Regions from separate parts of the Streptomyces sp. NPDC058308 genome, predicted to be linked through region 2. Evidence: riboswitches for the same ligand, from Rfam matches in the RefSeq annotation. Region 2 holds a riboswitch; each other region holds the start of a gene.

What was found. Region 2 has a riboswitch for cobalamin ahead of ACFVYL_RS04910 (ABC transporter substrate-binding protein). Riboswitches for the same ligand answer to the same signal wherever they lie in the genome.
Region 1: another riboswitch for cobalamin. It lies ahead of ACFVYL_RS13590 (ribonucleoside-diphosphate reductase subunit alpha); the one in region 2 lies ahead of ACFVYL_RS04910 (ABC transporter substrate-binding protein).
Region 3: another riboswitch for cobalamin. It lies ahead of metE (5-methyltetrahydropteroyltriglutamate--homocysteine S-methyltransferase); the one in region 2 lies ahead of ACFVYL_RS04910 (ABC transporter substrate-binding protein).
Region 4: another riboswitch for cobalamin. It lies ahead of ACFVYL_RS30250 (energy-coupling factor ABC transporter permease); the one in region 2 lies ahead of ACFVYL_RS04910 (ABC transporter substrate-binding protein).

The regions. Positions count from the first base shown of each region.
Region 1 is NZ_JBHVZA010000008.1:103,024-108,584, reverse strand. It holds gene ACFVYL_RS13590 (ribonucleoside-diphosphate reductase subunit alpha) at 1-2,348, opposite strand, end outside; cobalamin riboswitch at 2,478-2,614, opposite strand; gene ACFVYL_RS13585 (GNAT family N-acetyltransferase) at 2,851-3,357, opposite strand; gene mctP (monocarboxylate uptake permease MctP) at 3,449-5,092, opposite strand; gene ACFVYL_RS13575 (DUF3311 domain-containing protein) at 5,089-5,358, opposite strand; gene ACFVYL_RS13570 (YbdD/YjiX family protein) at 5,469-5,561, opposite strand, start outside.
Region 2 is NZ_JBHVZA010000002.1:504,035-509,595, reverse strand. It holds gene ACFVYL_RS04920 (helix-turn-helix domain-containing protein) at 37-906, shown strand; gene ACFVYL_RS04915 (VOC family protein) at 903-1,379, shown strand; cobalamin riboswitch at 1,398-1,583, shown strand; gene ACFVYL_RS04910 (ABC transporter substrate-binding protein) at 1,649-2,686, shown strand; gene ACFVYL_RS04905 (FecCD family ABC transporter permease) at 2,929-3,960, shown strand; gene ACFVYL_RS04900 (ABC transporter ATP-binding protein) at 4,020-4,829, shown strand; gene ACFVYL_RS04895 (metallophosphoesterase) at 5,057-5,561, shown strand, end outside.
Region 3 is NZ_JBHVZA010000009.1:97,242-102,802, reverse strand. It holds gene ACFVYL_RS14720 (hypothetical protein) at 64-1,212, shown strand; gene ACFVYL_RS14715 (hypothetical protein) at 1,383-2,180, shown strand; gene ACFVYL_RS14710 (DUF6629 family protein) at 2,177-2,836, opposite strand; cobalamin riboswitch at 3,022-3,258, shown strand; gene metE (5-methyltetrahydropteroyltriglutamate--homocysteine S-methyltransferase) at 3,422-5,561, shown strand, end outside.
Region 4 is NZ_JBHVZA010000027.1:77,074-82,634, reverse strand. It holds gene ACFVYL_RS30265 (energy-coupling factor ABC transporter ATP-binding protein) at 1-630, opposite strand, end outside; gene cbiQ (cobalt ECF transporter T component CbiQ) at 627-1,376, opposite strand; gene ACFVYL_RS30255 (energy-coupling factor ABC transporter substrate-binding protein) at 1,383-1,793, opposite strand; gene ACFVYL_RS30250 (energy-coupling factor ABC transporter permease) at 1,793-2,503, opposite strand; cobalamin riboswitch at 2,533-2,717, opposite strand; gene ACFVYL_RS30245 (alpha/beta fold hydrolase) at 2,889-3,806, shown strand; gene ACFVYL_RS30240 (histidine phosphatase family protein) at 3,803-4,384, shown strand; gene ACFVYL_RS30235 (CbtA family protein) at 4,521-5,282, opposite strand; gene ACFVYL_RS30230 (CbtB-domain containing protein) at 5,315-5,536, opposite strand.

The DNA.
Region 1 (5,561 bases), on a different contig from region 2:
GGGACGGGGGCGGTGGCGGCCGCGTTCGAGCCGCCGGCCGCGCGCGCGATGCGCGTCGCGGGGCGCGAGCGCAGGTAGTACGTGGTCTTCAGGCCCTGCTGCCAGGCGTACGCGTACATCGAGGAGAGCTTGCCGATGGTCGGCGTCTCCAGGAAGAGGTTGAGCGACTGCGCCTGGTCGAGGAAGGGGGTGCGCGCGGCGGCCATGTCGATCAGGCCGCGCTGCGGGAGCTCCCACGCCGTGCGGTACAGCGCGCGCACCTCCGCGGGGATCCAGTCGAATCCCTGGACCGAGCCGCTGGCCTCGCGCAGCGCCTCGCGGCTCTGCGCGTCCCACCTCCCGAGCCGCTTGAGATCCTCCACCAGATAGGCGTTGACCTGGAGGAACTCGCCGGACAGGGTCTCGCGCTTGAAGAGGTTGGAGACCTGCGGCTCGATGCACTCGTAGACACCCGCGATGGACGCGATGGTGGCGGTCGGCGCGATGGCGAGCAGCAGCGAATTGCGCATGCCGGTCGCGGCGATGCGTTCCCGCAGCGCCGCCCAGCGCTCGGGCCATGTCAGCTCGACGTCGTAGTGGTCGGGGTGCAGGACGCCGCGCGCGGTGCGGGTCTTCTCCCAGGCGGGCAGCGGGCCGCTGCGCTCGGCGAGGTCGGCGGAGGTCTCGTACGCGGCGAGCATGATGCGCTCGGCGATACGGGTGGAGAGCGCCCGCGCCTCGGGGGAGTCGAAGGGAAGCTTCAGCTGGAAGAAGACGTCCTGAAGTCCCATCGCGCCGAGGCCCACCGGGCGCCACCTGGCGTTGGAGCGGCCCGCCTGCTCGGTCGGGTAGAAGTTGATGTCGACGACGCGGTCGAGGAAGGTGACGGCGGTCCGGACGGTCTCGTCGAGACGGTCCCACGCGAGGTCGCCGTTCTCCACGAACGCGCCGAGGTTCACCGAGCCGAGGTTGCAGACGGCCGTCTCGCCGTCGTCCGTCACCTCCAGGATCTCCGTGCAGAGGTTGGAGGAGTGCACGGTGTGGCCGGGCTCGGCGGTCTGGTTCGCGGTGCGGTTGGCGGCGTCCTTGAAGGTCATCCAGCCGTTGCCGGTCTGCGCGAGGGTGCGCATCATGCGGCCGTAGAGGTCGCGGGCCGACATCGTCTTCCTGGCGAGTCCTGCGGCCTCCGCCCGGCGGTAGGCGGCGTCGAACTCCTCGCCCCACAGGTCGACGAGCTCGGGCACGTCGGACGGCGAGAACAGCGACCACTCCCGGTCGGCGGCGACGCGGCGCATGAACTCGTCCGGGATCCAGTGCGCGAGGTTGAGGTTGTGCGTGCGCCGCTGGTCCTCGCCGGTGTTGTCGCGCAGCTCCAGGAACTCCTCGATGTCAAAGTGCCAGGTCTCCAGGTAGACCGCGGCCGCGCCCTTGCGCCGCCCGCCCTGGTTCACCGCGGCCACCGAGGCGTCCAGCGTCTTCAGGAACGGCACGATGCCGTTGGAGTGCCCGTTCGTGCCGCGGATCAGCGAACCGCGCGAACGGATGCGGGAGTACGAGAGGCCGATGCCGCCCGCGTGCTTGGAGAGCCGCGCGACCTGGTGGTAGCGGTCGTAGATCGAGTCGAGCTCGTCCAGCGGGGAGTCGAGGAGGTAGCAGGAGGACATCTGCGGGTGGCGGGTGCCGGAGTTGAAGAGCGTCGGCGAGGACGGCAGGTAGTCCAGGCGGCTCATCAGCCCGTACAGCGAGGCGACTTCGCCGACCGCGCGGCTGCTGTCCGCCGCCGTGTCCCAGTCGGTCTCCGCCAGGCCGCTCGCGACGCGCAGCATGAAGTGCTGCGGCGTCTCGATGACCTGCCGGGTGATCGGGTGGCGCAGCAGGTAGCGGCTGTGCAGCGTGCGCAGGCCGAAGTAGCCGAAGCGGAAGTCGGCGCCGTCCGCGAGCGCGCTCTCCACGAGCGCGTCGAGCCGGGCGGCGTGCGCGGTCACGAACGCGGCGGTGCGGTCGGCGATCAGGCCCTCGCGGTGGCCGACCGCGATCGACTCGGTGAAGGAGCGCACGCCCTGCGAGGCGGCCTCGGCGGCGATGGAGAGGGAGAGCAGCCGGGCGGCGAGCTTCGAGTACGTAGGGTCCTCGGAGATGAGCCCCGCGGCCGCCTCGGTCGCGAGCTCCCGGAGCTCACTCTCGTCGGCCCTGGCCGACCGGCCGCGCAGCGCGGCGGCCGCCACCCGGCCGGGGTCGGCGTCGGGGAGGTCGGCGGTGAGGTCGGTCAGGGTGCGCAGCAGCGCGGTCCCCGGCGCGTCGGTACCCTCAGCGCTGTCGGTGGGCTGCGGTGCCAGCGCTGACGCAGGTTCGGCGGGCGCGATGGTCACGTGGGGCTCTCCCTCGCTCGGCTCTGGGCCTGGGGAGGGATCGGCACACACGGGCGCACCCGGGCAGGGCGGCGTACCGCGTCCACCGGCCCATTCCACGAGGCCCGGACGGTCGGCACCCGGGCCGGACGACTCGGGTGCACTGCCGGCAGGTCTTCGGACTCCGCGCACGACAAATGCGTACACGTCTACCGTTGCGGGACAGTTCCGGACTTGCACCGGATTCCCCTGCGGCGACAGCGAGCACGAGCATACATCTTGTGTCGCGCTGCTGAAGCAGGCCTACATCTTGTGTCGGATCGCGCGGCGGGCTCGGACAGTGGCCCCTAGGCCCTGTCGTCAAACTCCCGTCTGCCTCGCGACGCCTGGCACGCACGCTCGCCGCGTTGTCGGGCTCATCCCGGTACGCCCAGTACCGGGATGACCCTCCGCCTTGCGATCGCACGCACCAGACGCCGCGAGGCCGCCCTCCGGGCGAACGACGCGAGTTTGACGACAGGACCTAGAGTGTCAACGCGTAGGTGAGCAGTGGGAGGCCGGGGACCGGGGACCAGTCGCGCTCCGGGGTCCGTGCGAAGCCGAGGCGTTCGTAGAGCCGGTGGGCGGTCCGCATCGAGGGCGAGGAGGACAGCACGAGCCGGTCCCTGCCCGCGTCCCTGGACCGCTGGACGCAGGCGCGCACCAGGAGTTCGCCCACACCGCGGCCGCGCGCCCCGGGCGAGACCGCCAGCATGCGGATCTCCGACTCGCCCTCCCGCGCGATGTCGGCCACGGGGCCGCAGGACGGCACGAAGGTCACGCCGCCGAGCAGCCCGCCTGCCGTCGTGTCGTCCGCCGCGGCCACCAGGATCTCGGCGTGCGCCGCGCGCCCCGCCACGTCCCGCAGTACGGGCAGATAGCGGTCCTCCGCCCCGAAGTCCAGGTGTCCGTCTTCGAGATAGGCCCGCGCGGTGAGATCACCCAGCGCCCCGTACTCCTCGGGCCGTGCCCGCCTGATCGTGATGTCCATGCGGCGCAGTGTGCAACACGGGTACGACAAAGGGCCTCCGGATTTCCGGCGGCCCTTTGCCGCTGTGCGCAGCGGGTTATGACACAGGCTCTCAGTGTCCGGCGCCCGCCGTCGCCTTCGGCAGTTCCTCTATGACGCCGGGGTCGCCCGCGTCGGCCGTGTAGTCCTCCGGGGACGTCTCGTCGACGCCGTCGGGGGCCTTGAGCGCCTTCAGGACGAAGGTGAGGACCACGGTCACGACCACGTTCAGGACGAACGCCGTCAGGCCGATGTAGCCGATCTCGCCGATGCCGGGGATCTCGTCGGACGAGCCGCCGAAGTGCTTCTGGGTCGGCGAGGCGACGCCGTACGCGGCGAGCGTTCCGTAGGCCATGCCGACCGCCCAGCCCGCGAGCAGCGCCCAGCGGTGGAACCACCGGGTGAACAGGCCGCCGACCAGCGCGGGCATCGTCTGCAGGATCCAGATGCCACCGAGCAGCTGGAAGTTGATCGCGACCGTCTTGTCCATGGTGAGGACGAAGGCGAGGGCGCCGACCTTCACCAGGAGCGAGACCAGCTTGGAGACCTTCATCTCCTGCTGCGGTGTCGCGTCCGGCTTGAGGAAGTCCTTGTAGATGTTGCGGGTGAAGAGATTCGCGGCCGCGATCGACATGATCGCCGCGGGGACGAGCGCGCCGATGCCGATGGCGGCGAACGCGACGCCCGTGAACCAGTCGGGGAACATGTTCTCGAACAGCTGCGGAATCGCCAGCTGACCGTTCTCCACCTTCACCCCGGCGGCGATCGCCATGAACCCGAGCAGCGCGAGCAGGCCGAGCATCAGCGAGTAGAGCGGCAGGATCGTGGTGTTGCGGCGGATCACGTTGCGGCTCTTGGAGGAGAGCGTCGCCGTGATCGAGTGCGGGTACATGAACAGCGCGAGCGCGGAGCCGAGGGCCAGCGTCGCGTACGTCCACTGCCCGGCCTCGCCCGGCGCGAGGCCCGCGACGGGCTTGCCCGCCGCCTCGTTCGTCGCCGAGAACTTGTCGCTCGCCGCCCGGAAGATCTCGTCGAACCCGCCGAGCTTGATCGGGATGTAGATGATCGCGACGGCGATGACGAGATAGATCAGGCCGTCCTTCACGAACGCGATCAGCGCGGGCGCGCGCAGACCGGACGAGTACGTGTACGCGGCGAGCACCGCGAACGCGATGAGGAGCGGCAGGTCCTTGACGAACCAGTTGGTGTCGGGGCCGCCGCCGACGCCCATGACGTCGAGCACGGCCTGGATGCCGACCAGTTGGAGCGCGATGTACGGCATCGTGGCGAGGATGCCGGTGACCGCGACGGCCAGCGAGAGCCCCTTGGAGCCGAACCGCCCGCGCACGAAGTCGGACGTCGTCACGTATCCGTGCTTGTGCGAGACCGACCAGAGACGCGGCAGGAAGGTGAAGATCAGCGGGTAGACGAGGATCGTGTACGGCACCGCGAAGAAGCCGGCCGCGCCCGCCGCGTAGATGGCCGCGGGGACGGCCACGAAGGTGTACGCCGTGTAGAGGTCGCCGCCGAGCAGGAACCAGGTGACCCAGGTGCCGAACGATCGGCCGCCCAGGCCCCATTCGTCCAGGCTCTCGGTCTCGGCCTTGCGCCAGCGCGCGGCCAGGAAGCCCATCGCCGTGACGGCCACGAAGAAGAAGATGAAGACGGCCAGGGCGATGCCGTTCACGCCGCCCGTCCCCGATGCGAGTGTGGTCACTGTCCGGCACCCCCGTGGGCCTGCTCGGCCTTGCGGGCGCGCTGGTCACGCTGCCACAGCTTGTACGCGATCATCGTCAGCGCCGTGGAGATGAGCACCCACAGCATCTGGTACCAGTAGAAGAACGGAATGCCGATGAGTGTCGGGTCGACCTTGGCGTAGGAGCTCACCCACAGCATCGCCACGAAGGGCGCGACGAGGCAGAGGGCGACGACCACGCGGACCGGCGTGACGACCGGTCTGTTCACTTCAGGCGCATCTGACATATCGCGGCTCCGTTCCCTCACTTATCCCATGCTTAACGTGCGGGAAATCTAAGCCACAGTCTCGCGGTATGGAACCCCCGTCCGGATAACGGACAGATGAATGTCCCTGCTCAGCAGCAGCGGAACCCCTGGCGGGGGTCCGACTCCTGCCGGTCTGTCCGCATGCGCTCAAATGCGCGACGGCTGGGGACGGTTGCGGTGGG
Region 2 (5,561 bases):
GCGACCGCTCGGGACCCACCGCGCATACTGGTTTCCATGGGCTCCCGTGAGTTCGTCAGGGCCGCGCCGCGGCTCGACGGCATGGTCGTCTCCGCGGTCGGCTACCGCACCGCGGGACAGCGCCCCGCACTGCACCGGGGCCTGCCCTCGCCGTATCTGACGGTGATCTTCTCGCTGGACGGGCCCATCGCCACCGGCGCCACCCCCGACCGGGCGACAGGACCGGACGCGGCACGCACCGAGATCGTGGTGGGCGGCCTGCACCAGAGCCCGGCGTACGTCGTACAGCCCGAGCACGAGGCGGGCATCCAGCTCGCCGTGCATCCCCTGGCGGCCCGGGCCCTCCTCGGTGTGCCCGCCGCTGGCCTGACCGGACAGCTCGTCGTCGACGGCACCGACGTGTTCGGCGACCGCGCCGCCGACGTCCGGGAGCGGTTGTGCGAGCTGGACACCTGGGCGGACCGGTTCGCCCACCTCTCCGCCTACCTGCGCCGGCTCGCGTCCGACGACCGCGCCGCGGGGTCCGTCCGCCCCGAGGTCGCCGAGGCCTGGGCCTGGCTGGCCCGGCACCGCGGCGCGGGCACCCTGGGCGGCCTGTCCCGGCACGTCGCGCTCAGCGAGCGCCGGCTGACCGCGCTGTTCCGCGCCGAGACCGGGCTGAGCCCCAAGCAGGCGGCGCGCCTCATGCGCTTCCAGCACGCCAAGGCCACCGTGGTCCGCGCCGTCGCGGCGGGCGCCCCGCCGGACCTCGCCCGGGTCGCGGCCGACACCGGCTATTACGACCACTCGCACCTCGTCCGCGACTTCCGGCAGTACACCGGGGCGAGCCCCACCCACTGGCTGGCCGAAGAGTGCCGGAATATCCAAGCCGGGGCGCACGGCAAGGGCGAAGACTCGAAGACATGAACACCACACCGCACACCACATCCAACCCGAACTCCGAGCCGACCCCCGCCGCGGGTGAGCACCTCGCCACACCCCCTCCCGCCGTCTGGCCGGGCGTGCAGGCCCAGGACGCCCCCGCGCTGATCGATTTCCTCGTCGACACCGTCGGCTTCCTGCGCACCGCCGTCTACGAGGACGGGGGCCGCGTCGCCCACGCCCAGCTCGACTGGCCCGAGGGCGGCGGCGTCATGCTCGGCTCGTACGACCCGGAGGCCGCGGCCACCTGCGGCAAACCCGGCACCGCGGGCGCCTACGTCGTCACCGCCCAGGTGGACGACCTGTACCGCCGCCTCACCGGGGCGGGCGTGAAGATCACCGCCGAGATCGAGGACAAGCCGTACGGCAGCCGCGAATTCGGCATCGAGGACCCGGAGGGAAACCGCTGGTCGTTCGGCACCTACCGCGGCGAGCCGAGGCCCGCGCCGACCACGTGAGGGCGTGTGACAGGTGCGTGATAACTTGCGCAAGCCAGTCAAACCCACACCTGGGCCAGGGAATCCGGTGCGAATCCGGAACTGACGCGCAGCGGTGAGGGGGACGGGCGGGGCCACGGCCACTGGATGTCTCCGGACGCCCGGGAAGGCGCCCCGCCCGGTCGATCCCGAGTCCGAAGACCTGCTGGCGCCTCCGCTCGCACACCGGGCGACGGAGGTCGTGACGCAGGCCAGGCTCCGCGTATGAGCCGTGAGACTTGAAGGATCACGTGTCCTCGACAGCCCGTATATCCGCCCTCCTCTGTGCCGGTCTGCTCGCGCTCACCGCGTGCGGCGACGGCTCCGCACAGAACTCCGCGCACTCCGGGGGCGGGAGCGCCGACGGCTATCCGGTCACGGTCGCCTCCTGCGGCAAGGAGGCGAAGGTCACGGCGCCGCCGCGGCGGGCCGTCTCCCTCGACCAGGGCTCCACGGAGATCCTGCTCTCCCTCGGCCTCGCCGACCGGATGGCCGGCACCGGCACCTGGACCGACCCGGTCCTGAAGAACCTGGCGAAGGACAACGCGAAGGTGGAGCGCCTCGCCGACCGCTACCCGTCGCTGGAGAAGGTCCTCGCCAAGGAGCCGGACTTCGTCAGCGCCTCCTTCCTCTACACGGTCGGCAAGGGCGGGGTCGCCGACCGTACGAAGTTCACCGAGCTCGGCGTGCCCGTCTACGTCTCGCCCACCGACTGCGCGGGCAAGGACAACGACGGCGCGGGCGACGGCAAGCGCGTGAAGACCCTCACCATGGACAGCGTCTACGGCGAGGTGCGCGACCTCGCGAAGGTCTTCGGCGTGGAGAAGCGCGGCGAGAAGCTGATCGCCGGCATGAAGAACCGCGTCACGGCGGCCACGAAGGACATCGACGCCTCCGACGCGCGCCTCATGTACTGGTTCGCCAACTCCGACGCCCCGTACATGGCGGGCTGCTGCGGCGCCCCCGGCATCATCACCCGCGAACTCGGCGCGAAGAACGTCTTCGACGACACCCGCGAGGAGTGGCCCCAGATCAACTGGGAGACCGTCGCCGACCGCGACCCCGACGTCATCGTCCTCGGCGACCTCACGCGCAAGTCGCAGTCGGCCGAGAGCGCCGCCGCGAAGATCAAGTTCCTGGAGTCCAACCCGGCGACGAAGAACCTGACCGCCGTGAAGAAGAAGCGGTACGTGCTGCTCAGCGGCCAGGCCATGAATCCCACGATCCGCACGGTCGACGGCATCGAACAGGTCGCGGCCGCGCTGCGGAAGTTCGGACTCGTCACGTGAAGCGGGCCGCGGCGAGCGGGGCCACGGGCACGGGCGCGGACACGGGCGCGGACACGGACACGGACACGGGCGCGGGGGCGGGCACGGCGGAGGCCGCGCCCGGCGCCGCCGTACTCCCGGAACCCGGGCAGGGTCCGCGCGGGGGATGGCGCCCGAGCCTGCGCGGGGGTCTGCGCCTGAGCCTGCGCGGAGGTCTGCGCGGGGGTCTGCGCCTGAGCCTGCGCGGAGGTCTGCGCGGGGGTCTGCGCCTGAGCCTGCGCGGGGGTCTGCGCCTGAGCCTGCTCTGGGCGATCGGCGTCGCCGCGCTCCTCCTCTCCGTGTCCGTGGCGGTCACCATCGGCCCCGCGGACATCTCCGTGCCCGACGTGTGGTCGACCGTCGCCGCCCACCTCGGCTGGGGCGAGACCCCCCTCACCCCGATCAGGGACGGCATCGTCTGGAACCTGCGGATGCCGCGCACCCTGCTCGCCGCGGTCTGCGGCGCGGGCCTCGCCGTCTGCGGGGCGGTCATGCAGTCCCTGCTCCGCAACCCCCTCGCGGACCCCTTCGTGCTCGGGGTGTCGTCAGGGGCGTCCACGGGAGCGGTCGCGGTCGTCGTCCTCGGGGTCGGCGGGGGAGCGGTCTCGGTCTCGGCGGGCGCCTTCGCCGGGGCGGTCTGCTCCTTCGCCCTGGTCCTTCTCCTGAGCCACACGCTGGGCGACACCACGGACCGGGTCGTGCTGTCCGGCGTCGCGGCCATGCAGCTCTTCTCCGCGCTGACCTCGTTCGTGGTGCTCACGGCGGGCGACGCGGAGACCACCCGCGGCGTGCTGTTCTGGCTCCTCGGCTCGCTCAGCGGGATCGGCTGGACGGACGTGTGGCTGTGCGCCGGGGTGCTCGCGGTGACGCTGCTCGTCTGCCTCACCCACGCCCGTACGCTCGACGCGTTCGCGTTCGGCCAGGAGGCGGCCGCGACGCTGGGCGTCCGGGTGGCCCGCACCCGGCTCGTGCTGCTCTGCACGACGGCCCTGCTGACCGCGGCCCTGGTCAGCTCGGCGGGCGCCATCGGCTTCGTCGGCCTGGTCCTGCCGCACGCGGCCCGCGCGTTCGTCGGTTCCGGGCACGCCCGGCTGCTCCCGGTCACGGCGCTCGCCGGCGCGGTCTTCCTGGTCTGGGTGGACACGCTGGCCCGCACGGCCCTGGACCCGCAGGAGGTCCCGGTCGGCGTGGTGACCTCGCTCATCGGCGTACCGGCGTTCGTGGCGGTCCTCTACCGGACGCGGCGGGTGGCATGACGCACGAAGAGGGTGTCATGACGTACGAGGAGGGTGTCATGACGTACGAGGAAGGTGTCATGACCCACGACCCGATCCCCGCGGACGCGGCGGGCCTGCGCGCCGACCGCGTCAGCCGGGAGGCGGGCGGCCGTCTCGTCGTCGACGGCGTCAGCCTCGCCCCGCCCGCGGGCGCCACCGTGGGACTCCTCGGCCCCAACGGATCCGGCAAGTCCACGCTCCTGCGCATCCTCGCGGGCGTCCTCGCCCCGGCCTCGGGCATCGTCACCCTGGACGGCCGCTCGCTGACGGACACGGGCCGCCGGGCGGTGGCGCGCCGGATCGCCGTGGTCGAACAACACGCTTCGACACAGGTGGAGTTGACCGTACGAGACGTCGTACGGCTCGGCCGTATCCCGCACCGTCGGGCATGGTCGGCCCCCACGCCCCACGACGAGCGGGCGGTACGTGACGCACTGGCGCGCACCGGACTCACCGAACGCGCCGCCCAGGCCTGGCACACCCTCTCCGGAGGCGAACGCCAGCGCGTCCAGATCGCCCGCGCGCTCGCCCAGGAGCCCCGCGAGCTCCTCCTCGACGAGCCGACCAACCACCTGGACATCCAGCACCAGTTGGACCTGCTTTCCCTGGTGGCGGAGCTCCCGGTGACCAGCGTGATCGCGCTGCACGACCTCAACCTGGCGGCGATGTTCTGCGACCACCTGCTCGTCCTGCGGGAGGGCACGGCGTACGCGACGGGAACCCCGGCCGAGGTGATCACCGAGGAGCTGATCGCCGAGGTCTACGGAGTGCGGGCGGTGGTGACGCCGGGGGAGGAGGACGGCGACCCACCGGGCGGCCGCCCTTCGGTGAGGTTCCTGCGGAGCTGAGCCGCCGGACCAGGCCAGACGCGCGGGAATGGCCCTTAACGAGGGCCTGTCGGCCGCCTTAGGTTCACGGGAAGGGCCTACGAAGGCCCCGCGAGGACCGCAAGGAATGAGGACCCACAGGGATGATGTCGGCACGATCAGCGGGGCACGGGACACCAACGGCGTCGGAGAAACTGTCGGCGACACCGGAACCGGAGAAGCCGTCGGCGCCACAGGAACTGTCCCCGATATCGGTGATCGCCCAGGTGAGCGACGTCCACATCGACACCGGCGCCGACGACGGCGGACGCAGCGTCGCCCGCACCCGGGCCGTCATGGACTACCTGAACGACCTCCCGTACGACCTGGACGCCGTCATCGTCACCGGCGACATCGCCGACCACGCGACCCCGTCCGAGTACGAGGCGGCCCGGGGGCTCCTCACGTCCCGGCACCCGCTGCTGACCTGCCCCGGCAACCACGACGAGCGCGCCGCGTTCCGCGAGCACCTGCTCGGCGAGGCCCCGAGCACGGCGCCGGTCAATCACTCCCGCACCACGGACCGCTTCGTCCTGGCCCTGTGCGACACCTCGGTCCCCGGCGAGGACCACGGCAGGCTGGCGGACGAGACGCTGGCCTGGCTGTCCGCCCTCCTCGCCGACACCCCGCCCACGCGCCCGGTCCTGATCGCCTTCCACCACCCGCCGGTCCCGCTGCACACGCCGTACGTGGACGGCATCCGCCAGTTCGACG
Region 3 (5,561 bases), on a different contig from region 2:
AGGAGGCGATACGGGGGTGCCGTCATGGCTGTTCGCTCTGGTTCAGGTGCCGTGCGGGTTCCGATGTGGGCTTATGCCGTCGCCGGGTTCGTGCTGGTGGTGGGGCTGTTCTTCGGGATAAGAGAAGCGGCGTCGCCCGGCAGCGGGGCACGGAGTGGCGAAGGTGGCTCGGGGGCCCTGGACGGGAGCGCGGGGACGGACACCGGCGGCGGTGGTACGGGGGCCGCAGGGGACAGCGGGGGCTCGGGGGGCGGCACGAGGAGCGGGTCTTCGGGTGGGTCGGGTGGCTCTTCGAGTGGGGCCTGGCAGACCGGTGGTGGAGGCGGGGGCAAGGGCGGTACCGCAGCCGGTGAGGGTTCCGACAGCGGTTCCAGTGGTGGCGGTGGCGGACACCGTGGCGGGGGGCAGCCGCCTGGCTGGCTTCCGTGGGGCCCCAAGTCGCCCAACACGGACGAGACCTTCGAGCCCGACAGCCTGTACGACCTGCTGCAGAAGGGCGAGTGCCAGCAGGCCTACAACACCTCGGTCGACCCCGGCAGGCGGATCGACAACTCGGCGACTCCGCAGGCCTGGAAGGCCATCGAAGGACTCGCCGGGATCTGTAAGGCCGCACAGGGCGAGACCGGCGGGCTGGCCATCGCGGTCAAGGCCGAAGCGGGGCTGCGCACGGCCGGGTACCGGCCGGGGAACACCGGATACCTGTGCAAGGACGGGGATGCCTTCGCGGTCCTCCAACGCTTCGTCGCCTACTACCGTCAGCACCCCGGCGAGCGAGTGGTGCTGCGGCCCGCCCCGACGGGCACCGCGGCCTGCGCCAGCGGGATCTCCGCCACGGACACCACGTACACGCCCGGCTCGACCGCCTACTTCCAAGGCACCTGGCCGGACTCGCCGGCCACCGTGGAGCTGCGCGCACGGGAGCTGACGGGCCCAGTCAGCCTGCGGCCCTTCGGCGACGAGGAGGACAAGGCGAGGTGCTGCAAGGACGGATCGATCGCCGTGGACCTGCCGGGGCCTGACGGCTTCGGTGGCCTGCGGCCCACAGTGATCGACGTGACGCTCGTGACGAAGAACGGGGCCCGGGTCGCCAGGCGGGCGGCGTTCACCCTCGACTGGAGCGGCGTCGCGCCACCTACCTCCCGGTCGTCTTCGCCGTCGTCCGTATCGCGGTCGCCCGGCTCCCTCGGCCCGGCGAACGCGTTCGCCCGATGAGCGGGCCCCCGCCCCCCGAACCGAGACCAGGACCGGAGCCAGAACCCGCGCCGGGACCCGCCCCGGACCCGGCTCCGCCCCCAAACCCCCCGCCTGACCCAGAACCCGAGCCCGCCCCACCCGCACCACCGCCTCCTCCCACACTCCCCGCCGACCCCAGAGTCGGCTGGGTGGAGATCGTCGGCGCCATCGGGTCCCTCGTCACCCTTCTGACCGCGGTCCTGTTCTACTTCGGCTGGGCGAGCACCGACGCCGAGACCAAGGCGCTCGGGCTGCGCGACACCGTGTTCCACTTCTCCACCAGCGACTATCTGTTGCGCAGTGTCGGCGCTCTCTATCTCCCCGCCTGGCTGGCCGCGGGTGCGGCCCTCGGCGTGCTCGGGCTGCTCCGCTGGGCGGCGGGCGAACCGGAACGGCTCGCCCGCGCCGTCCGGGTGCTCCGGTTCGCCTGGGCCGTGCCCGTCGTCCTCGTACCGCTGTATCCGCTCAGCCCGTGGCTGTTCGACCTGCTGCTGCCGCTCACCGCGATCGGCGGCTTCGCGCTCAACGCGTACGCCCGCACGCGCACGCGCCGGGACCTGCGGCTCTGGGGGCTCACGCTGTTCGTCTGCGTCCTGTCACTGTTCTGGGCCGTGTCGGCGTACGCGGCGATCGCCGGCCGCGGCCGCGCGGACCTGACCGAACGGACCCTCCGGAGCGACTTCCCCGCGGTCGTCGTCTTCAGCGAGAAGGACTTGATGATCCGGGGCGGCGGCAGTTGTTTCCGGCGCGTCACCGACAAGGGCAGCCAGTACGCGTACGAGTACGCGGGTCTGCGCCTGTTCCACGTCTCCGGAGACCGCACCTTCCTCGTCCCACGGGACTGGTCCCCCGGGGACGGCACCCTCTACGTCCTCAAAGAGGGGGCGGGCCAGCGCGTCGACCTCCTCAGCGGGGCCGGTCGCCGGGAACAGGAGTGCCGGGGTTAGGGCCCTTCTGACGGATCTCCGCAGGGTCGCGACGCCCGGCGCGGCGGACGGCGGCTTACGACCCAGCGCAGCAGGACCACCGAGCACACCGCGGCGAACGCGCACCACGTCGAGATGTACTCCTGCCGCCACAGCACGACGGAGACCGCGGCCCCGACCGCGACCAGGACGCCGAAGAGGACCAGGCCCCGGTCGCCGGACAAGAGCAGGGAGCCGATGGTGGCGAGGAGGTAGCCGGCGACGATCAGCTGCGCCTGCGGCAGGCCAAGGGAGTATCCGACCGTGTGCCCCCGGATCCCGGCCGTCACGGTGCGGGCCGCCAGCACGTAGGTGAGCGTCGCCGCCGTTGCGATGCCCGCCGCCAGCGGCACGAGGAGGCGGCGGCGAGCGCTCGGCGGCGCGGAGCACAGCACGGCCGCCGGTACCCACAGCGGAAGGAGCGGGAGCGCGATGACGGCCCAGGCAACGGTGGCGGGCCCGGTGCCGCCGTCGTGGTGCCAGACGGCTGCCTCGATGATCTGGTGGAGGCCCAGGAGGAGCGGCAGCGCGGCCAGCGGCAGGTCACGGGGGCGCCGGGCCGCCAGGGTCACGGAGGCGACCCCCACGGCCGTGATGCCCGCGCCTGCGACGAGGTCGGCCGTCTCGCTCCAGCACATGGCAGCCACGGTACGGCCGCCCCGGCGCGGGAGCGCGTCGGCCGTGCCTTTCGGGGGGGGGCTCCCCCCGGGGGGCCACCGCCCTCCACTTCCCGCCCGCCGCGTCGGCGAAGCACCCACCTCACGTGTTCCACCTCACCCTTCCAATGCCCAACGCGACGCGGTCCACCGGCGGGTGGCCCCGTATGGTGATCCGTACAGCTGGTTCGCCCCGTCCGCCAGGCGGGAGCGTCGCAAGAGGGAACCCGGTGTGAATCCGGGACTGCCCCGCAGCGGTGAGCGGGAACGACCGCCGTCACATGCACTGGGACCGCCACTCCGGTCCTGGGAAGCGACGGCCAGTAGGTGTCCGACCGCCTTCTTCAGGAAGGCGCTGGACGGGCCCGTGAGTCCGAAGACCTGCCCGCTGTCCGTGTGCGAACCATTCGTGCGCGGATATCTCGGTGACCTCGAGGGCGGGTCGGCGTACACACTGGACGGACGACCGCGTCGACCACGCGATCCCGAACCGCCCGGTGCTGCCACCCTTCGCGCTCTCGTCCCGTCTCCGGGATCTCAGGGATTCATCTCGCGAAGGAGATCTCCGTGACCACCAAGCCCGCAGCCGCGGCAGTACGGGCCACCGTGTACGGCTACCCCCGCCAGGGTGCCAACCGGGAACTCAAGAAGGCGATCGAGGGCTACTGGAAGGGCCGCGTCACCGCGGACGCCCTCCGGGACGCCGCCGCCGAGCTCCGCCGCTCGAACTGGCGTGAACTCGCCGACGCCGGCATCGGCGAAGTCCCGACCGGCGACTTCTCGTACTACGACCACGTCCTCGACACCAGCGTCATGGTCGGCGCCCTCCCCGAGCGGCACCGTCGCGCGGTCGACGCGGACGCGCTCGACGGCTACTTCGCGATGGCGCGCGGCACCCAGGACGTGGCGCCGCTGGAAATGACGAAGTGGTTCGACACCAACTACCACTACCTGGTCCCCGAGTTGGCTCCCGGGACGGTGTTCCGGGCCGACTCCGCCAAGCAGGTCGGCGAGTTCAAGGAGGCCCGGGCGCTGGGTCTGACGGCGCGGCCCGTCCTCGTCGGCCCGGTCACCTACCTCCTCCTGGCCAAGCCCGCCCCCGGGGTGGCCGCCGACTTCGACCCGCTGACCCTCCTCGACCGCCTCCTGCCGGTGTACGCCGAGGTCCTCGCCGACCTGCGCGCGGCGGGCGCCGAATGGGTCCAGCTCGACGAGCCCGCGCTCGTCCAGGACCGCACGCCGGCCGAGCTCAACGCGGCCGAGCGCGCCTACCGCGACCTCGGCGCCCTCACCGACCGGCCGAAACTGCTGGTCGCCTCGTACTTCGACCGACTCGGCGACGCCCTTCCGGTGCTCGCCAAGGCCCCGGTCGACGGCCTCGCACTCGACTTCACCGACGCGGCCGCCGCCAACCTCGACGCGCTCGCGGCCGTCGGAGGGCTGCCCGGCAAGCGGCTGGTGGCGGGCGTCGTCAACGGACGCAACATCTGGGTCAACGACCTGGAGAAGTCCCTCACCACGCTCGGCACGCTGCTCGGCCTGGCCGACCGGGTCGACGTGGCCGCCTCCTGCTCCCTGCTCCATGTCCCCGTCGACGCGGCCCTCGAACGGGACATCGAGCCGCAGATCCTGCGCTGGCTGGCCTTCGCACGCCAGAAGACCACCGAGATCGTCACGCTCGCACGGGGCCTGGCCCAGGGCACCGACACGATCTCCACCCAACTCGCCGCGAACCGCGCCGATCTGGCTTCCCGGGCCGGCTCCCCCATCACCCGTGACCCGGCCGTCCGCGCCCGCACCGGGGCCGTGACGGCGGCCGACGCCCGCCGCTCCCAGCCGTATGCGGAGCGTGCGGCGGCCCAGCGCACCGCCCTCGGCCTGCCGCTCCTCCCGACGACCACCATCGGCTCCTTCCCGCAGACCGGCGAACTGCGGGCCGCCCGCGCCGACTTGCGGGCCGGCCGGATCGACGGTGACGGGTACGAGGAGCGCATCAAGGCCGAGATCCAGGAAGTGATCTCCTTCCAGGAGAAGGCGGGCATCGACGTCCTGGTGCACGGCGAGCCCGAACGCAACGACATGGTGCAGTACTTCGCCGAGCAGCTCACCGGGTACCTCGCCACCCAGCACGGCTGGGTCCAGTCCTACGGCACCCGCTATGTGCGACCGCCGATCCTCGCGGGTGACATTTCGCGGCCCGAGCCGATGACGGTGCGCTGGACGACATACGCCCAGTCGCTCACCGGCCGCCCCGTCAAGGGCATGCTCACCGGCCCCGTCACCATGCTCGCCTGGTCCTTCGTCCGTGACGACCAGCCGCTCGGGGACACCGCCCGCCAGGTCGCCCTCGCCCTGCGCGACGAGGTCGTCGGCCTGGAGGCGGCCGGGACGTCGGTCATCCAGGTCGACGAGCCCGCGCTGCGCGAGACGCTGCCGCTGCGCGCCGCCGACCACCCGGCCTATCTGGCCTGGGCGACCGAGGCGTTCCGTCTCACCACGAGCGGGGTGCGGCCGGACACGCAGATCCATACGCACATGTGCTACGCCGAGTTCGGTGACATCGTCCAGGCCATCGACGACCTCGACGCCGACGTCATCAGCCTGGAGGCGGCCCGCTCCCACATGCAGGTCGCCCGGGAGCTCGCGGCGCACGGCTATCCGCGGGAGGCGGGTCCTGGCGTGTACGACATCCACTCGCCGCGGGTGC
Region 4 (5,561 bases), on a different contig from region 2:
GACCACGGTCGTCCCGGCGTCCCGCAGCCTCTGCAGCGTGGCGAGGAGGCGCTCCTGGCCGTCGGGGTCGAGGCCCGCGGTCGGCTCGTCGAGGACGAGGACGCGGGGGCGCATCGCCACGGCGCCGGCGATGGCGGTCCGTTTGCGCTGGCCGTAGGAGAGCAGGTGGGTCGGGCGGTCGGCCAGCGCCACGATGTCGAGTGCGGCGAGCGCCTCGGCGACCCGCGCCCGGACCTCGGCGTCGGGCAGGCCGAGGTTCAGCGGGCCGAACGACACGTCCTGCTCGACGGAGGCCGCGAACAGCTGGTCGTCCGGGTCCTGGACGACCAGCTGGACGGTGGTGCGCAGCCGGGTCAGGCCCTTGCGGTCGTACCTCACGGGGACCCCTTCGAGCGTCAGCCCGCCCGCGGCGGGGCGCAGTCCCCCGCTGAGCAGCCGCATGAGGGTGGTCTTGCCGCTGCCGTTGCGTCCCAGCAGGGCGAGGGCGCGGCCCGCGACGACGTCGAAGTCCAGGCCTTCGAGCACGGTGGGCCCGTCCTCGTAGGCGTAGGACGCGCCGCGCAGGGCGACCAGGGGCTCGCTCGGCCCGCCGCGGGCGACCGGCTCGCGAAGAGCCCTCGGCTCGGTCATGGAAGGAACCTTTCCAGTGCGAGGGTGAGGGCCACGAGGCCCGCGAGGAGCACCGCGGCCGCGGCCACGAAGCGCCGTGAGATCCGGGCGTCGGGCACGAGGACCCGCAGCGTGCCGTCGTAGCCGCGTCCGGCGAGCCCGGCCTGCAGCCGGCCCGCCCGGTCGAAGGCCCGCACGAACGCGGTGGCGCCGAGACCGGCGAGGGAGCGCCAGGTGGCCGCGCGGGTGGTGTGGCCGAGCCGGGCGGCCTGCGCCTGACGGATCCGGCTCATGGAGTCCAGGAGCAGGAAACTCATCCGGTACGTGACGAGTGCGACGTCCACGACCGGTGCGGGCACGCCCGCCTTCACCAGCCGCGGCAGCAGGTCCGACATCGGCGTGGTGAAGGCGAACAGGAGCACCCCGAGCGAGGCGGCGGAGGTCCGCAGGAGCAGGCCGCCCGCGCGCGCCGGACCGCCGTCGGCGAGCGTCACGAACCCGTCGGGGCTGCCGAGTTGGACGAGCAGGGTCAGGGCGCTCGTGACGCAGAAGCCGAGCGGCACACGGTAGGCCCGCCACAGCTTGCGGGGCGGTACGCCTGCGGGCCCGAGCAGCAGGACGAGCGCCGCGAGGACCACCAGGGCGGCGCCCGGCCAGGGCGGCAGGGAGATGGCGAGGACGGTGAGGCCGAGCCCGAGTACGGCCTTGTCCACGGGGTGTCGGCGGCGCCAGCGGCTGCTGTGCGCCGCCGCGTCGATGGGCAGCACGCCGGGTCAGACCTGCTCGGTCTCGGGCCGCTTGTCCGCCGCGTCGGCCAGCGTTTCAGCCGGCGTTCCGGTCGGCGAACCGGTCGGTGAACCGGACCGCTCGCCCTGCTCCAGCATCTGCTCGGCGCCCTGGCGGCGCCCCTTGCGCAGCCCGAAGTAGTACGCGAGCACACCGGCACCCATGGCCGCCTGCAGGGCGAAGAGCGCCGACTCGATCTCCCCGGAAGGGGGTTCGTACAGCGGGGAGAACCACGGTTCGTAGTCCGGCTCGATCTCGGTGATCGCCGTCTCGGCCTGCGCGTCGGCGCCGGTGAACGGCTCCTCCTTGTCGTCACCGAGCCCGAGTGCCAGGGGCAGCACCGCGAGCGCGGCGACGACCACGAGCAGCAGAATGTTGATCTTCGCGTTCCGGCTCATCAGGCGTTGGCCCCCGTCTCCGTCTTGGCCGTCGGCACGGTCGGGCTGCCCTGCAGCAGCACGCCGAGCCGGGTGAGCTCGCCCTTGCTGGACTGCACGAGCAGCCGCATCACCAGGACGGTGAGCAGTCCTTCGCTGACCGCGAGCGGGATCTGGGTGACGGCGAAGATGCCGCCGAACTTGCCCAGGGCGCCCAGGAATCCGCTGCTGGGGTCGGGGAACGCCAGTGCCAGCTGAACGCTGGTGACGCAGTAGGTGGACAGGTCGGCGACGAACGCCCCGAAGAACACGGCGACCATGAGCGGCACGTCGTACCGCTTGAGGAGCCGGTAGACCGCGTATCCCGCCCAGGGCCCGACGATCGCCATCGAGAACACGTTGGCGCCCAGGGTGGTGAGCCCGCCGTGGGCGAGCAGCAGGGCCTGGAAGAGCAGGGTGATGGTGCCGAGCACCGTCATGATGGGCGGCCGGAACAGGATCGCTCCGAGGCCGGTGCCCGTCGGGTGCGAGCAACTGCCCGTGACGGACGGGATCTTCAGCGCGGAAAGGACGAATGTGAAGGCCCCGGAGGCGCCGAGGAGCAGGGTGCTCTCCGGGTGCTCCCTGACCTCACGGGTCAGGGAGCGGACTCCGTGGACGACGAACGGCGCGGACGCTACGCCCCAGGCGATCGCGTGCGCCGGTGGGAGGAAACCCTCGGCTATGTGCATGGCTCGGCAGACCCTCTCCAGCACCTCGTGGATGGACAACGCGCCTTGGCCGGTCTCCTGGCTGACGGGTCGTACCGACCGGACTCCGCCTTCCCGGGTACGTGAGTACCCAGTGGCTGCCGCGAGGGCTGGAGCCGGACTTCCCGATCACAGTGGCGAGGGCCGCACCGGCATCACACCGGATTTCCCGTGCACCAAGGCGTGGTGACATTAGTGCGCAACTGATCTGCTGACAACTTGCACCCCAGGTGCGGGGGTGTCACACGCGAGCGCGTATACCACCGCGTACGCCCCTGTTCAGCGGCCGTGTGCGACTGGTGGGGCCCCTGTTGGCCCGACGCTCGGCAGCGGGGGCGCCCACGGAACATCCGGGTAGGTTTGCGCGGTGACCTCGATTCAGACGCAGGGCCTCGCATCGATGAGCGACGAGGCGCGATTGCATTGGACGGCGCTACGGGGCACGGCTCGGCGGACGCCGGTGGTCATGCTCCATGGCGGTCCGGGGCTGCCGGACTATCTGGGCGAGGTCGCCTCCATGGTCGCGGACCTCGCGCCCGTGTACCGGTACGACCAGCGTGGCACCGGCCGGTCCCCTTGGGAGGGCCGCCATTGCCTGGCGCGGCACGTCGACGATCTCGCTGAGCTGCTCGACGCGTGGGACGCGCCGAGGGCCGTGCTGATCGGGCACTCGTACGGCACCGACCTTGCGAGCCGGTTCTGCCTGAAGCACCCCGGGCGGGTCGCCGGGATGCTGCTGATGTGCGGGCCGTTCGTCGGTGACTGGCGTACCGGCTACCGGGCGGAGCGCGGCCGCCGCATGTCCGCGGCGCGGCGGGAGCGGCTCCGCGCACTGGAGGAACTGCCGGGCCGCACGGAGGAGCAGGAAGTCGAGTTGCTCACCCTGTCCTGGTTCACCGACCACGCCGATCCCGGACGCGGATGGGCCTGGGCCGCGCAGAGCGCCCGGCGGCGGCGCCCGGTCAACTGGGCGATGAACGGTGACCTCGGCAGGGAAGGCCGCGCGGACCCGCTCGACGAACATCTCGACGACCTGTCCGCGCGCCTGCCCGCGCGAACGGAGCTCCTCGGTGGGACCGACGATCCGCGCCCTCTGTCATCACTCGCTTCACTGGCGCTCCGGCTCGGTCTTCCACTGACGCGGATCGAGGGCGCCGGGCACGAACCCTGGTTGGAGCGGCCCGACGCCGTGCGCGCGCACCTCCGACGATTCGTGCGGGGTGCGGCGCACCCGAAGCCTGCGGAAGCGGGCTCCGGCACCCACCAGCGGAAGGACGTCCAGTGACCACGCGCGTGCTGCTCGTCGCGCCTGCCCTGACCGCCGCGGCGCGGCGCGGCGTGTTCGGCGACGGCGAGCCCCTCGACCCGGCCGGCGCGGCACAGACGCGTCGGGCGGCCGGAACCCTGCCCACGGGATGCCAGGTCCTCGTCTCCCCCGGCGCGCGCTGTGCGCAGACCGCCGACGCACTCGGCCTCGGGGCGCGCCTGGAGGCACCCTCTCTGGCCGGTCTCGACCCGGGCAGGTGGCGCGGCAGGTCGCTGGAGGAAGTGAGTGCCGCGGAACCGCAGGCGGTGGGCCGTTGGCTGACCGAGCCGGAGGCCGCGGCTCCGGGCGGAGAGTCCGTGGCGGACGTGTGCTCGCGTGTGGCCGAGTGGCTGGACGCGCTCCGGGCGGACACCCCGTCCGGACGCGTCGTCGCCGTTGTGGAGCCCGAGGTGGTGCGGGCGGCGGCCGTCCATGCGACGGGGGCGCCGCTGTCCGCCTTCTGGCGGTTCGATGTCCTGCCGTTGTCGACGACGGAACTCAGCGGACGCTCCGGACGCTGGAACATGCGGCTCGGCTGCCCGCTCGGTGCCGCGTGACGCGCTCGGTCCAGCGGCACTGGTCAGGGTGGCGGGCCAGCAGCACGGCCCCGCGACGACGAGACGGCCCCCCGACGAGTACGCGCAACTGATCGCGAGCCGTCGGCAGATCGGGGTGTCCGGGCACTCCGCCGCCCTACCGGTCCGCCGCGACCGGCTTCCCGGGCGTGGGCGCCGCGGGCTTCGGCAGCAGCAGGCGCTGCGCCAACTCCCCGAAGATCAGCCCGAAGGCACCCCACAGCGTGGCCTGCATGGCGAGGGCGGAGAGCCGGAAACGCCAGAGCAGGGCGGCCGGGAAATGCTCGGGAACGTCATTGATCACGGGCAGGAACTCGTAGGCCAGTCCAATGGCCACGGCGAAACCGAGCACGGCCACGACGGTCGCGTACCAGGCACCGAGCGCGGGCACAAGCCGCTTGCCCAGCAGGGTCGCGGCGATCGCGAGGAGCACGCTGAGCACCATCATCAGCAGATACAGGGAGGTGCGCTTGCCGATGGTGTCGGGGTTGCCGACAGCGGGCGGACTGGCCGGGTACTTCAGGAACGGCACGACGTACACGGCCAGCAGCGCGCAGCCCGAGAGCAGCAGCGCCGTCGCACGCGGGCCGAACCGGCCGACGCGGCCGAGGGCGAAGCTGTAGGCGAGCGCGGCGATGCCGCCGAAGGCGACCCCGTAGACGAGGACGCCGGTGGCGAGGCCGGCCGTGGACTGCAGGCTCCGGGAGACGAGTTCGACCTCGTCCCCGTGTGCGTGGCTCGCGTGGGCCTCTTCGAAGTCGATGGCGGCGTCGACGTTCGGCTCACCGAGCCAGTAGGCGATGACGAGGGCGAGCACGCCGGCCCCGAGACCGGCGAGCATGCCTCGAACGAGCAGGTTGCGTACGGTTGTCGAGTTCATGAGCGGGCCGAATTTCCCCTGGTGAGTGGCAGTCAGTGGCAGGGGAAGCCGAGCAGATGGCGGGCGTCGTGCACCCATTCATGGACCTCCGCGCCGCTGAACACGGAGGTGGCGCCCTGTTCGGCGCCGACGAAGTACAGCAGGACCAGCATCAGGATTCCGAAGAAGACCGCCCATGGGGCGATCACCTTCAGCGGCAGCTTGACCGGTACGGCAGGTGCGTCGGCGGTCGGCTGAGCGGCGTGTTGCGCCATGGTGGTGCCTCCTTCGGGAGTTCGC